DNA from 2 places in the Kribbella jejuensis genome. Region 2 is predicted to be linked to the other one. Evidence: riboswitches for the same ligand, from Rfam matches in the RefSeq annotation. Region 2 holds a riboswitch; the other holds the start of a gene.

Region 1 (3,396 bases), 2.4 Mb from region 2:
GCCTTGCCACCATCCCTCGGCGACGCCGGTGCGGCCGGTGTGTTCGTACGTCGGTTCGCCGTTGGCGACGGCTTTCACCGGGTGGTTCCGCCACATGTCGGCGACGCGCTCGGGGACGTGCTCGCCGGTGTGACCGGTCTGGCACCACTGGAAGTCGAGCCAGTCCGCGTCCTGGTGGGCGGCCGGGCGGATGTGCGGGCGGTAATGGATGCCGGTCGGCTGGTTGTAGCAGTCGGTTGCGTGTACTTCGGCGCCGCCGGCCGCGATCTGCGGCTCGGTACCGGCGCCGTCCGCTCCGACCAGGTAGATCGCCGGCTGAGCGCCGTACCGGGCGACGAGGTAGCGGCAGTAGGCGGCGTACTCCTCGCTCGGTACGACGGCGCCGGCAACGTCGAGGCCCTTCCAACCGAACCCGTGGAAGACGGGCTGCAGCACCGGGACGATCCCGTGCGCGACGAGGATCCGCAGCAACTCGTCGAGGTACTGGAAGTACTCGAAGTTCAGCTCGTTGAGGTGGCCGTCGGACAGATCCTCGAAGGCCACCCCGAACCCCTCGTCCTGCGTACGGTCCCGCGGGCCGACCGCTCGCATGTCCGGTTGCACCGACATCAGCAGGACAGCATTGAAGCCCTTGGCCTGCCGGTCGGCGGCGTACTCGCGTACTTGCTCCGGGGTCGCACGCCACGGCAGCGCCCAGGCGGTATCGGCCACCAACACCGCCGGCGTCCCGTCCGCATGCACCAGACTCCGCCCACCAGGAGACATCCGCCAGAACCCATGCACGTAGAACGGATTGCCCTCCCCCTCACCCACCGCCCCCACCTCGAACTCCCCCGACGCATCCCCATCCACCCACCCCCACCGCCCGGCAACGGGCGCGGCAAACCGCACCTTCCGCGCGGCGCCGTCGTAGAACGTGGGGCGCCGGAGGCGGAGCCCGGTTTCGTGCTCGAAGTCGACCCAGTCGGAGCTCGCCGGTAGCTCGATCTCATGCCAGACGGGTGAGATGGACATGACACTCCTGAAAGGCTCGTTGACGTTAAGCTGAGGACGGAAAGAACACACGTGCTCTGGGGTCGGTGAAATTCCGAGCCGGCGGTGACAGTCCGCGACCCGTGACTTCGTGAGAAGAAGCGGTTGACCTGGTGGAACTCCAGGACCGACGGTGAAAGTCCGGATGGGAAGACGCACGTGGCAACCGCACGCCTCCGAAACAGCAGGCGTGGGTTTGTCGTTGCCCCCGGAGTGCTCACGATGTGCACCGCCGAGAGGACAACGAAGATGAACACATTGACCAGCCTGGACACCATCGAACGCGCCGTCGCCGAGCTCGCCGCCGGTCGACCTGTGGTGGTAGTCGATGACGAGGATCGGGAGAACGAAGGCGACCTGACGTTCGCCGCGTCCCTCGCCACTCCCGAGCTGATGGCCCTGCTCGTCCGCCACACGAGCGGGTACGTCTGCGCGCCCGCGGCGGCCGTGGTGCTGGACCGGCTCGAGCTGCCGCTGATGGTGCCGGACAACCAGGACAGCCTGCGTACGGCGTACACCGTCTCCGTCGACGCAGCGACCGGCGTCGGCACCGGCATCTCCGCCGCGGATCGGGCACGGACGGTCCGCGTACTGGCCGATCCCTCGGCGCAGTGCACGGACCTGGTCCGGCCCGGTCACATCCTGCCGTTGCGCGCCGTCGACGGCGGCGTCCGGCAGCGCCCCGGCCATACCGAGGCCACGGTCGAGCTCGTCCGGCTGGCCGGCCTGCCGCCGGTCGGCGTGATCGGCGAGCTGATGAACGACGACGGCACGCTGATGACCGGTCCGGACCTGCGCGCGTTCGCGGACGCTCACGGCTTCGCCATGGTCTCGATCGCCGACCTGGTCAGCTACCTGTCCTGACCAGCTCGCGGGCGGCGTCGGCGATGCCGTCGGCGGACAGCCCGTACCGGTCCAGCAGGTAGCCGGCCGACCCCGTGGGGGCGAACTCGGGAAATCCCAGGATGGTCACCCGGGCCGGATGCTGCTGTACGACGGTCTCGGCCACCGCGCCGCCGAGACCACCGGCGGCGACCGCTTCCTCCGCGGTCACGATGCCGGCCGTCTCCCGCGCCGCCGCGACCACTGCTTCGGTGTCCAACGGCTTCACGGTCGGCATGGACAGCACCCGCGCGGAGATCCCTTCCGCGGCGAGCTGTTCGGCGGCGGCCAACGCCCGCCACAGCACGGTCCCGTTGCTGATCAGTGTCACGTCGTTGCCCTCGCGGACCGTGATCGCCTTGCCCAGCTCGAACGAGTAGTCGTCGGCGTACACCTTCGGCACACTCATCCGGCTGACCCGGATGAACACCGGCCCGTCCACCGCGGCCGCCCAGCGCAGCGCGGCGGCGGTCTCGATCGGGTCGGCCGGCACGATCACGGTCATGTTCGCGATCGCCCGCAGCCAGGCGATGTCCTCGATCGAGTGGTGCGTCGGCCCGAGTTCGCCGTACGCGACACCGGGGCTCATCCCGCAAAGCTTCACGTTGGTGTTCGAGTACGCCACGTCGGCCTTGATCTGTTCGAGCGCACGAGCGGTGAGGAAGCAGGACGCCGCCGAGACGAACGGGATCCGGCCGCCATTGGCCAGCCCGGACGCGACGCCGACCATGTCCTGCTCGGCGATGCCGACGTTGATCAGCCGGTCCGGGAACGCCTTGCGGAAGCTGTTCAGCTTGCTCGATCCGACCGAGTCGTTGACCACGCCAACGATCCGGTGATCGGCCTCGGCGAGCTGGGCGAGCGTCTCGACATACGCGTCCCGGCAGTCGTAGCGCGGCTGGTCCGCGATCGAACGGGTCTCGAGGACGGTCATTTCAGCTCCTTCAGGGCCTGCTCGAACTCAGCGGCATCGGGGACGCGGTGGTGCCAGGCGACGTTGTTGCTCATGAACGAGATCGGGTGCCCCTTGTGCGTGTGCGCGATCACGAACGTCGGCTTGCCCGGGCGGAACGGGACCGCGGACAGGACGTCGAGCAGCTCGCCGTGGTCGTGACCGTTCACCTCGACCACCGCGAACCCGAACGCGGCCGCCTTGTCCGGCAGCGGGTCGAGGTCGTTGGTCTCCTTGGTGGTCGCGCCCTGCTGCAGCCGGTTCCGGTCGACGATCACGGTCAGCCGGTCCAGCTGGTACTGCGAGGCCGCCATCATCGCCTCCCAGTTCGAGCCCTCCTGCAGCTCGCCGTCCCCGACCAGCACGTAGGTACGGCGCAACGAGACGTCGAGCTTCGCCGACAGCGCGTGCCCGACCGCGACCGGGAGGCCGTGACCGAGCGGGCCGGTGTTCGCTTCGACGCCGGCGACCTTGTTCCGGTTCGGGTGGCCGTTCAGCGCGGACAACGGTTTCAGGAACGTCGCGAGTTC
Region 2 (3,396 bases):
GGCCGGCCTGGCCCCAGAGGTCCTTGTCCTGCGGGGTGTCGAAGATGCCGCCGACGAAGACCGTGAACAGCAGCACGTTGCCGACGATGCCGACCGGCCACGCCGCGACCAGGCGGCGCATCCCGAACAGCGCGCTGGCCAGGCCGAACACGTTGCCGACGATCTCCCGCACCAGTACCGGCGAGCCGGCGATCGTGACCTGCGAGGTCAGCAGCCAGTTGATCGGGTTCACTTGTTGCCTCCAGCAACAGAAGAGGGGATGGCGCCCGCGGTCAGCAGGCGTTCGACGTACTTCGCGATCACATCGACTTCCAGATTCACCGTGTCGCCGACCTGGTTCGATCCGAGCACGGTCAGCTCCAGCGTCGTCGGGATCAGGCTGACCCCGAACGTGCCGGTGTCGTCGTCCACGTCGGTGACCGTCAGCGACACCCCGTCGATGGCGATCGATCCCTTCTCGGCGACGTACTTCAGGATCTCCGGCGAGGTCGCGATCCGGACGTCCTCCCAGCGCTCGCCGGGCGTCCGCGAGGCGATCGTGCCGGTACCGTCGACGTGGCCCTGGACGATGTGCCCGCCGAGCCGTTCGTGCGCGGCGACCGCGCGTTCGAGGTTGACCGGCGAGCCCTTCTCGAGGCCGCCCAAGCTGGTGCGCTGCAGCGTCTCGCGCATCACGTCCGCGGTGAACACGCCGCCGCCGTAGTCCACCACCGTGAGGCAACAGCCGTTGACCGCGATCGACGCGCCGTGTGCCGCGTCCTCGGTGACCCGCGGCCCGCGGACGGTAAGCCGCGCGGCGTCCCCGTCGAGGTCCAGGGACTCGACCGTGCCGAGTTCTTCGATGATGCCGGTGAACATCTACTTTCCTCCCAGAGGAACCAGGGTCAACCGGACGTCGTTCCCGAGCCGGGTGACGTCCGCTAGCTTGAACCGCCGCAGGTGGTCGATCGATTCCGCGCCGAGGTCGCCGACCGCCGCGAACCCTGAACCGAGGACGGCCGGGGCGACGTACGCGACGATCTGGTCGACCAGGCCGGCGCGCAGGAACGCGGCCGCGAGCGTCGGGCCGCCTTCGAGCCACAGGTGCCGGATCTGCCGGTCGTCGAGCTGCCGGAGCACCTCGGCGGGATCGTGGGTCGGCAGCAGTAGCGTCTCAGCTCGGTCGTTGCGGACCCGCGCGGCCGCCGGGACCTCGCGGTCGCCGACCACCACACGTAACGGCTGCCGCGGCGCCGGTACGTCGTTCTCGTCCCGGACCGTGAGTTCGGGGTCGTCGTCGAGCACGGTCTGCGTACCGACGGCGATCGCGTCGCACTCGGCGCGCTTGCGGTGGACGTCGGCGCGCGCGATCGGGCCGGTGATCCACTTGCTCGTCCGGTCCGGCGCCGCGGACCGCCCGTCCAGCGTGGTCGCGAACTTCCAGGTGACGAACGGGCGCCCGACCCGGACGCTGTGCAGCCACACGTGGTTGACGGCTTCCGCCTCGGACTGCAGCAGGCCCTGTACAACCTCGATGTTCTTGCTGCGCAGCTTCTCCGCGCCACCGGAGGCCGTCCTGTTCGGATCGGGTACGGCGTACACCACGCGCGCGACGCCCGCCTCGATCAGCGCGTCCGCGCACGGCCCGGTGCGGCCGGTGTGATTACAAGGCTCCAGCGTCACGTACGCCGTACCGCCGCGGGCGCGGGCACCGGCCATCCGGAGCGCCTCGACCTCCGCATGCGGGCCGCCGGCAACGGCATGGAACCCTTCGCCGACCGGATGGCCGTCGCTCGCGGTGATCACACAACCCACGACCGGGTTGGGATGGGTACTGCCGATGCCACGTGCGGCCAGCTCGACGGCACGCCGCATCCAGGCGGCATCCATCGGCGACACGTCGTTCACTGCTCGGGCCCCTCGTCGTCACGGACGCGCTGCCGGGGCTTCGCTCGGCACATCTGCTCCGCCGCCGTCGCCGGAACCACCTGGGTCCCAACGCCAGGTCCGTCACCGGACCCCTCGCCGCCGCGGTCCCGCAGGCCTCACAGCCCACGCTCCGCGCCGCCGGGCGCCAGAGCACACCCGCCGACCGCGTGCGCCTCCCATCCGGACTTTCACCGTCGGTCCCGGAATTCCACCAGGTCAACCGCTTCTTCTTGCGAAGTCGCGGGTCGCGGACTGTCACCGCCGGCTCGGAATTACACCGACCCCGGAGCACGCGAGTGGGTTTCACTCGTGCCTCAAGTATGCCTCGTCCCGCAACCTCCACCACGACCCAGGTCACATCGTGGCCGCGGCGTTTGCTATTGCAAAATCATCTTTGCAGTTGCAAAGTACGCGTATGGAACAGAGCGCGCAGAACGTGCGGCAGCAGGTCGAACTGTACGGCGAACCGCTGGGCGAGGTGGTACGCCGGGTCACCGCGGCGCTCGGACTGACCCAAGGTGGGCTCGCGCAGGTGATCGGACTGTCGGCGCCGATGCTCTCGCAACTGGTCAGCGCCCAACGCGTGAAGATCGGCAACCCCGCCGTGGTAGCACGCCTGCGAGCCGCCTCAGAACTCGCCGACCTGGCCATCGCCGGCGGAATCGACCCAACCGACGTCCCCGCCGAACTGAACACCATCCGCTCCACCACCACCGCCTACCCCACCCCAACCACCCACACCCACCCCACCCGAGCCAACCACTCAACCCCACCACCCGACCCGTGGCCGACCGCACCTTCCGAAAGCTCGCCGGCCGTACCCTCAGACATGGCGCGGGCACCCGGGTTGGCCGCCGGAGTCGGGTCGTCGGTCGGTCGGGGGGCGACTGTTCGGGCCAAGCTCTCGCCGGGGTCCGGGGCGGCCGCTCAACCGCAGCAGCCGGTCGCACCGTGGTCGTCTGATCAGCCGGATCTGTCGGCTGCTACCTGGCCGATCGGCCAACCGAACCCGTCGGCCACACCTTGGGCGACCGTTTCGGGCGAGCTTCCGGCGCGTGTCGTCGTTCGGGAGATCCAGGATCTGTTCCGGGCGGTCGCGTCGGCCGAGGAGATCCAGCGGGCGGCCGCGGCAGCGGCAGAGGAATCACCGGCAGTCGCCGAGCTATTACTTGCCTACGGCACCGGCCGGACCGCGGACGCACTCGCGCACTATGACGAGCATCACGGCTGACCACCCCTGATATACCACAAGCCAACTGCACTTTGAGCGCCGTCTCACGCCTTGTCGCGACGGAATGCGAAGTCCCCGGCCTGGTGTTGGGTTGCGATGGCAGGGCCGATCGTCCTGCGTCCATTCAGGTGAGGAGACAGTTGTGCGTGCGTTTCGGCGGGTTGTCGCAGTGGTCGGGGCGATCACCTTGGCGGCCGCGATGGTTGCCTGCGGCAGCGATCAGAAGGATGCCAGATCCGGCCCCGACCTGGGCCTGA

The links. Region 2 has a riboswitch for FMN ahead of ribD (bifunctional diaminohydroxyphosphoribosylaminopyrimidine deaminase/5-amino-6-(5-phosphoribosylamino)uracil reductase RibD). Riboswitches for the same ligand answer to the same signal wherever they lie in the genome.
Region 1: linked by a shared signal. The riboswitch ahead of ribB (3,4-dihydroxy-2-butanone-4-phosphate synthase) and the one ahead of ribD (bifunctional diaminohydroxyphosphoribosylaminopyrimidine deaminase/5-amino-6-(5-phosphoribosylamino)uracil reductase RibD) in region 2 are both predicted to bind FMN.

What each region holds. Positions count from the first base shown of each region.
Region 1 is NZ_VFMM01000001.1:3,488,741-3,492,136, reverse strand. It holds gene FB475_RS17285 (apiosidase-like domain-containing protein) at 1-1,014, opposite strand, end outside; FMN riboswitch at 1,062-1,195, shown strand; gene ribB (3,4-dihydroxy-2-butanone-4-phosphate synthase) at 1,282-1,896, shown strand; gene FB475_RS17275 (transketolase family protein) at 1,880-2,848, opposite strand; gene FB475_RS17270 (transketolase) at 2,845-3,396, opposite strand, start outside.
Region 2 is NZ_VFMM01000001.1:1,127,329-1,130,724, forward strand. It holds gene pnuC (nicotinamide riboside transporter PnuC) at 1-232, opposite strand, end outside; gene FB475_RS05410 (riboflavin synthase) at 229-858, opposite strand; gene ribD (bifunctional diaminohydroxyphosphoribosylaminopyrimidine deaminase/5-amino-6-(5-phosphoribosylamino)uracil reductase RibD) at 859-1,869, opposite strand; FMN riboswitch at 2,073-2,203, opposite strand; gene FB475_RS36645 (helix-turn-helix domain-containing protein) at 2,324-3,139, shown strand; gene FB475_RS05430 (substrate-binding periplasmic protein) at 3,282-3,396, shown strand, end outside.